2 regions of the Rhodosalinus sp. K401 genome follow, and region 2 is predicted to be linked to the other one. Evidence: riboswitches for the same ligand, from Rfam matches in the RefSeq annotation. Region 2 holds a riboswitch; the other holds the start of a gene.

Region 1 (3,203 bases), on a different contig from region 2:
CAGTTCGGGTCGGCGGCCTCGAGCACGCGGCGGAACGAGGCCGGGATCGACACCCGGCCCTTCGCGTCCACCTTGTTGCGGCTCTCGCCTCTGAACCTGCGGCCCACTGTCCCTACCGCCCTTTCAACCTTCGCCCCCGAAGGCCCGGCGCCTTACGAAAACGGCGGATCGAGCTGCTGCCAAAGCCCGATCCGCCGCCCTCGTCCCGTCGCCGGGGTGTCCGGTTGCGCGCGCCACCTGGGGGGATGTCTGCTCGCCCGCGCACCGGATCTCTCTTTCACGATGAAAGCGGGGTGCCTGTATGAAACCTGACTTTTTATGGGAGCCTTGTTCGGGGTTCTTTTCCGCCCCTTCGTCCCGTCCCTCATCGTGAGAAAAGGGATGCCATGGGAATTCATGGAAATCAACAAGTTTTTGTGGGACGACAGGCAACCACAGACGCGTCACCGCCTTGCATGAGCGGCTTTTGCCATGCTCCCGCGGGACTGAAATACAATATATATGACCATCCCTGAAAATTGCTCCATATATGGTGCGAATTTCCGGACTCCCTTTTCGGCCCATGATTTCCCAGCCGTATCCAGAAAACTGTCGCGTCGCCGAAGATCCGTCGCCCGGCCCGGGCGAATCGCTCGCCGGGCGCGAGTCGGGCGTTCCGGCATTCCGCCGGATGCCATCGACGGGAAATGAGCGGGCGTCGCCGTGCACGGGCCGCCCATCTTCCAGGCAAGCCCGGGCGCAACGTGGGCAGGCGAGCCCAAGCGTTCACGAAGCGCACAAGGAACGGGCAGCGGTGCCCGGAAAAGGTCAGTATGTCATATGCATTTGCCGCATAGCAGCATTGAGCCGCCGGCTATTGTGCAAGCGCAGCATAAACGTATCTTTGGAAGGAACGCGGCGCAGGCTGACGCCAACACGCAAGGCAGGCGCCCGCAGACATACGGATCAGGAAACCCTCTCCTCCTCCCTGGGTTTTCTGAAAACTGGCGGCGGCATCTCTCCTCCTCCCGATGCCGCCGCACCTTATACGCCGCAGTCCGTCGCCCTCGGGTGCGGGATGCGGACACAGGATCGAAGCGCCCCCTCTCCTCCTCCCTGGGGCCTTCGAGATCGAAACGGCGGCGCCTTCCTCCTCCTCCCGGGCGTCGCCGTTTCTCTTTCCCAAGCTTCGAAAAACGGGATGTCCCGTGATTTCCCGTCGCGGCGCGGCGCCTGCGCGTCAGTGCAGCGCGCGACGGCGTCCGCGCGCCCCGCCCCGGCGAGTCGCGCCCACGACGCTCGGCCGCGTCGCCTGTTCCAGAAACTCCAGGAAGGCCGCCGCGGCGGCGTTGGGCGCCTCGGGCGGGTCGAGCCCGTCGAGCGCCCGGCTCGCCGCCTGCTGCGGGCTGGTGTCCGCCGGCAGGGCAAAAACCCATTCGAGGAACCCGAGCCGCGCGGCCTGCTCGGCCGCGTCGCCCTCTCGCGCGAGCCTTTGCAGCCCGTCCATGATCGCCAGCGCCGTCATTTGCGCCCTGCCCGCCGGCCTGCGCGGCCCGTCCGGTCACCCATCTCTCATCTCCCGGGCCGCGCCCCGCGGCCATTGGAGCGGATGACTGAAAGAGCGGGACAGCACCGCGGCAGCGCCGCGCGACGTCCCCGCCCACACCGCCACCCGCGGTTCGACGTCATGCCAGGGCTGGTTTCCGGGCTCGGGGCGGGTGGGGCCAATGGCCCCGCGCCAGGCGCCTTCCCGGGAGCGGTCCCAGTGGCGTTGCCTGTCGCATCCCGCCCTCACCGTTGCGGGGGCAGCGCCGGGGTCTCACCGGCTTCCCAATTCTCCGCGACGCACGCGCCGCGGCACCCTGACAAGACCGAGCGTAGCCGATTCCCCGTCAGGCGAAAGCGATTTTCACGTCCGGTCAAACGCGGCGCCGGTGGCGCGGCTTGCCTCAGAACGGGACGTCGTCGGCGCCGGTGACGTAGCGGGCGACCACTTTCTTGTCGCCCGCCTTCTCGAAGGCGACCTCGAGCTTGTCGCCCTCGATGCCCTTGATCGTGCCGTAGCCGAACTTCTGGTGGAAAACGCGATCACCCACGCTGTGGGCGCTGACCGCTTCGAGGTCGATCACCTGCCCGCGCGTCTCGCGCGGCTGGCTGACCGGGCGCGCGCCGGCGCGCTCCTGCATCCGGCGCCAGCCGGGAGAGTTGTAGGCGTTGGCCTCGGCCGCGCGACGCTCGATGCCCGCCGTGGCCGCGGCACCGTAGCCGCCCCCGTAAAGCCCCGGCGGCGTCAGAACCTCGACATGCTCCTCCGGCAGCTCGTCGATGAAGCGCGAGGGCATCTGCGACTGCCACTGGCCGAAGACGCGCCGGTTGCCGGCGAAGGAAATCGTGCAGAGCTCGCCCGCGCGGGTGATGCCGACATAGGCGAGGCGGCGTTCCTCCTCGAGGCCCTTGAGGCCCTGCTCGTCCATGGACCGCTGCGAGGGGAAAAGCCCGTCCTCCCAGCCCGACAGGAAGACGGCCGGGAACTCCAGCCCCTTGGCGGCATGCAGCGTCATCACCGAGACCTTCTCGCCCTCGGCGCCCGCCTCGTTGTCCATGATGAGGCTCACATGCTCCAGGAAGCCGGTGAGGTTCTCGAACTCCTCGAGCGCCTTGACGAGTTCCTTGAGGTTGTCGAGCCGCCCCGGCGCCTCGGGCGTCTTGTCGTTCTGCCACATGCCCGTGTAGCCCGACTCGTCGAGAACGATTTCCGCAAGCTCGACGTGGCTGAGGCCGGGATCGCCCGCCATCCGGCCCCACCTGTCGAGCCCGTCGAGAAGCTTCGCAAGCTCCGCCGCGCCCTTGCCCGAGAGCCCCTTCTCGGCCAGCAGCGCCCGCGCACCCTCCAGAAGGCTCACGCCCCGGGCCCGCGCCGCGGCGCGGATCTTCTGCTGGGCCTTGTCGCCGAGGCCGCGTTTGGGCGTGTTCACGATCCGCTCGAAGGCCAGATCGTCCGCGGGCGAGACGACGAGCCGGAAATAGGCCATGGCGTCGCGGATCTCCATCCGCTCGTAGAAGCGCGGCCCGCCGATCACGCGGTAAGGCAGCCCGATCGTGAGGAAGCGGTCCTCGAAGGCGCGCATCTGGTGGGAGGCGCGCACGAGGATCGCGATCTCGTCGAGCGAGAAGGGCCGCATCCCCCGCGTGCCGCCCTGCATCGCCTCGATCTCCTCGCCGAT
Region 2 (3,203 bases):
CCGCTTCTCGCCACCGCGATGGGCCGCGCCCTCGTCGTGCAGGAACCGCCCGAGCGCCGCGCGCAGCTGGTGGCCGAGGCACCGGTCGCGGCTTGGACCGAGAAGACCATCACCGACCGCGCCGCCGTGATGCGCCTCATCGAGGGGGCCGCGCCCAGCGGGATCATGCACTGCGACGGCGAGTTCGAGCCGGGCGTCACCGCCACGGCGATCGGGTTTCGCTGCTCGGGCGGGGAAATCGCCGCGGTCGGCCACTCCGCGGAAGGGTCCTTTTACGAGATGCCGGGATTCCGGCCGCGGATCGAGGCCACGCTGCAGCGTTGCGCCTCGGCGCTGCGGGGGCTTCTCTAGCCGTCCTGCAGGCGCGGCATGTAGGTCGGCTGCAACGCGCCGAGCGCCTCGCGCACCTCGGGGGACGGATCGCCATAGACCGTCATGCGCAACGGACGCACCAGCGCAAACAGCGGGCGCGCGAAACGCCGCGTGAACCCCTGCAGATGCTCGACCACGGCGGTATCGTTCGAAAAGCCCATCAGCAGATGCAGCCGTTCGCCATCCTCCGAAAGATGGACATCGCATTGCAGCGTGCCCGCCTCCTCCTCCCGGGCCTGGTAGAGCAGGTCCCGCGCGATCGCGGCCAGATCGTCGTCCGGCGCGCCGCGCAGTTCGGTCTCGAGCACCCAGCGCAGATAAAGCGTCATTGCGCACCCCTCCCGCGCCGCGACGGTGCAGCTCGCTTCGGCATCATCCTCGTCATCACCAGACCCCGAGTTTCCAGTCGGGGCGAGGCATAAGACAGAATCGCTGCCGCGCTAAGCCGAAAAGCGACAGCGCGGCGCCGTGGCCGCCACCGGGTCGAACGCGCTTGACAACCGCGCCGGGCGGCGGGCACCTTCGCCCTGCTTCGGTTCCGGCGTTTCGGCGTCGGATGAAAAGGGAACGCAGTGAGGATCCGGCTTCGCGCCGGCCCGAATCTGCGGCTGCCCCCGCAACTGTGAGCGGAGAGCGAAGCCGGAACATGCCACTGCGGCGCCTAGGGGCGCGGCGGGAAGGCCCGGCCAAGCGACGACCCGCAAGCCAGGATACCTGCCGAGGCGATCACCCTGTCCTGGCGCGGGGCGCGCCACGGGCAACGGACCCTTCCGTCGAGGTGACAATCGTTTCGTCGTCCGCGAGGGGCCGGTCATGCCGTCCGTCGCGGGCATTCACCGCCCGTCGGCCCCCGGGCCGCCACGAAGGGACAGATCCATGACCCGCCTTCCACTCTCCGCATCCGCCGCCGTCGCGGCGCTTCTTTCCGCCTCCCAGGCCCTGGCCCAGGAAAGCTTCGATCTGGGGGAGATCGTCGTTTCCGGCGCGCTCGTCCCGCAAGAGGTCAACCGCACCGGCGCCATCGTCGACGTCCTCGACGAAGAGGCGCTCGACGAGGCCCCGCTGACGCTCGAGCGCACGCTCGATCGCATTCCCGGCGTGTCCTTTTCCTCCAACGGCGGCCTCGGCAGCGCCAGCACCGTGCGGATTCGCGGCCTCGGCAGCGCCTATGTCGGCGTGCGCATCGACGGCATCGACGTGAGCGACCCGTCGGCGGTTCAGCTCGGCTTCGACTTCGGCGGCCTGACCAGCGCGGGCCTGCAACGCGTCGAGGTGGTGAGGGGCTCGCAATCGGCGCTTTACGGCTCCGAGGCGATCGCGGGCGTGGTGGACGTGACCACCTTCCGCGCGAGCGAGCCCGGCACCTTCGTCAAGGGCTTCGCCGAGGGCGGCAGTTTCGGCACGGCGCGGGGCTCGGTCGGGGTGGCGACCCGCGGCGAGCGCGGCGCGCTCGCCTTCAACCTCGCGCGCACCGAGACCGACGGCATCTCGGCCCGCGCGGGCGATTCGGAGGACGACGGCTACGAGGAGACGTTCCTGTCGCTCTCGGGCGATTACGAGGTGGGCGAGGGTGTCGTGCTCGGGTTCTCCGCCTTCCACCGTGACGCCGAGGCGGAAATCGACCGCTCGACCACCGACAACAGCGGCACCAATTTCCTGGAGCAGACCGGCGCGCGTGTCTTCGCGGAAATCGCGGCCTTCGGCGTGGATCACACCTTCAGCTATTCGACCTTCCGCTCGGAACGCCGCGACCCGGGCGGCGTCATCAAAGCGTTCGACGGCGACCGCGACCAGCTTTCCTATCTCGGCACGATGGAGCTGTCGGGCGGGACCACGCTCAGCTTCGGGCTCGACCGCACCGAGGAGGAGTACGAGACCGATTTCGACGCGGGCTCTTCGGTGACGACCTCGGCGCTGGCCGAGGCGATCTTCCGTCCGCGGGACGACCTCGATATCGCGGTTTCGCTGCGCTACGACGACAACGACGATTTCGGCGGCAATACCTCCGGGCGCGTCGCGCTCGCCTGGCGCGCGCGGCCGGACACGACGATCCGCGCCGTGGTCGGCACCGGATTTCGCGCGCCGTCGCTCTTCGAGCGGTTCAGCGCCGCGGGTGATCCGACCCTGAAGGTCGAGAAAAGCCGCAGCGTGGAGCTTGGCGTCGAGCGGCGCTTCGGCGAGGAGAGCTTCGTGCAGGCGACGGCCTTCTACGCCGAGATCGACGACCTGATCGGCTTCGACGGCGCCGCCACGGCCTGCGGCAGCGGCTTCGGATGCTACAACCAGGTTCCCGGCACCACGGTCAGCAAAGGGCTGGAGATCGAGGGGCGCTACGCCCACACCGACCGCGTGGCCGTCTTCGGCGCCTATACCCTGACGGACGCGGAAACCGACGGCACGCGGCTCGCGCTCGTGCCGCGCCACGACCTCACCCTCGGGGTGGACGTCGATTTCACCGACCGCCTTCGCGGCACCTTCGACGTGCAGCGCGTGGCCGACGTGGAGCCCAGCGCCTTCGCGCCGCCGAACAACGACGTGGGCGACTACACGCTGGCCAACCTGGGCTTTTCCTACGCGGTGACCGACACGGCGGAGGCCTATCTGCGCGTCGAGAACCTCTTCGACGAGGATTACGAGACGGTAGGCGGCTACAACATGCCGGGCCGGGGGATCTATGTCGGGCTGCGCGCGTCGTTCTGATCGGCGGCTCCGGCGCGCCGCGGCGGCGCTCGGGCTCTGGCTCGGGCTGTCCGTCGCGGCGGCGGGCCCGGGCGGCGCGGACGAGGCGCCGCCCGCCCGCGTCGTCTCGATCAACCTCTGCACCGACCAGC

What was found. A riboswitch is a leader RNA that binds a small molecule or an ion and turns the genes downstream of it on or off. The one in region 2 is predicted to bind cobalamin.
Region 1: it holds a riboswitch for cobalamin, as region 2 does, so the genes downstream of both, AB6A66_RS02640 (hypothetical protein) here and AB6A66_RS15480 (TonB-dependent receptor plug domain-containing protein) in region 2, are expected to answer to the same signal.

The regions. Positions count from the first base shown of each region.
Region 1 covers NZ_JBGFSI010000002.1:33,703-36,905, reverse strand. Annotated here, with positions in the region: gene mraZ (division/cell wall cluster transcriptional repressor MraZ) at 1-107, opposite strand, end outside; gene AB6A66_RS02640 (hypothetical protein) at 1,220-1,504, opposite strand; cobalamin riboswitch at 1,656-1,859, opposite strand; gene AB6A66_RS02635 (ATP-dependent helicase) at 1,929-3,203, opposite strand, start outside.
Region 2 covers NZ_JBGFSI010000018.1:21,137-24,339, reverse strand. Annotated here, with positions in the region: gene AB6A66_RS15490 (helix-turn-helix domain-containing protein) at 1-351, shown strand, start outside; gene AB6A66_RS15485 (hypothetical protein) at 348-701, opposite strand; cobalamin riboswitch at 889-1,109, shown strand; gene AB6A66_RS15480 (TonB-dependent receptor plug domain-containing protein) at 1,249-3,072, shown strand; gene AB6A66_RS15475 (ABC transporter substrate-binding protein) at 3,047-3,203, shown strand, end outside.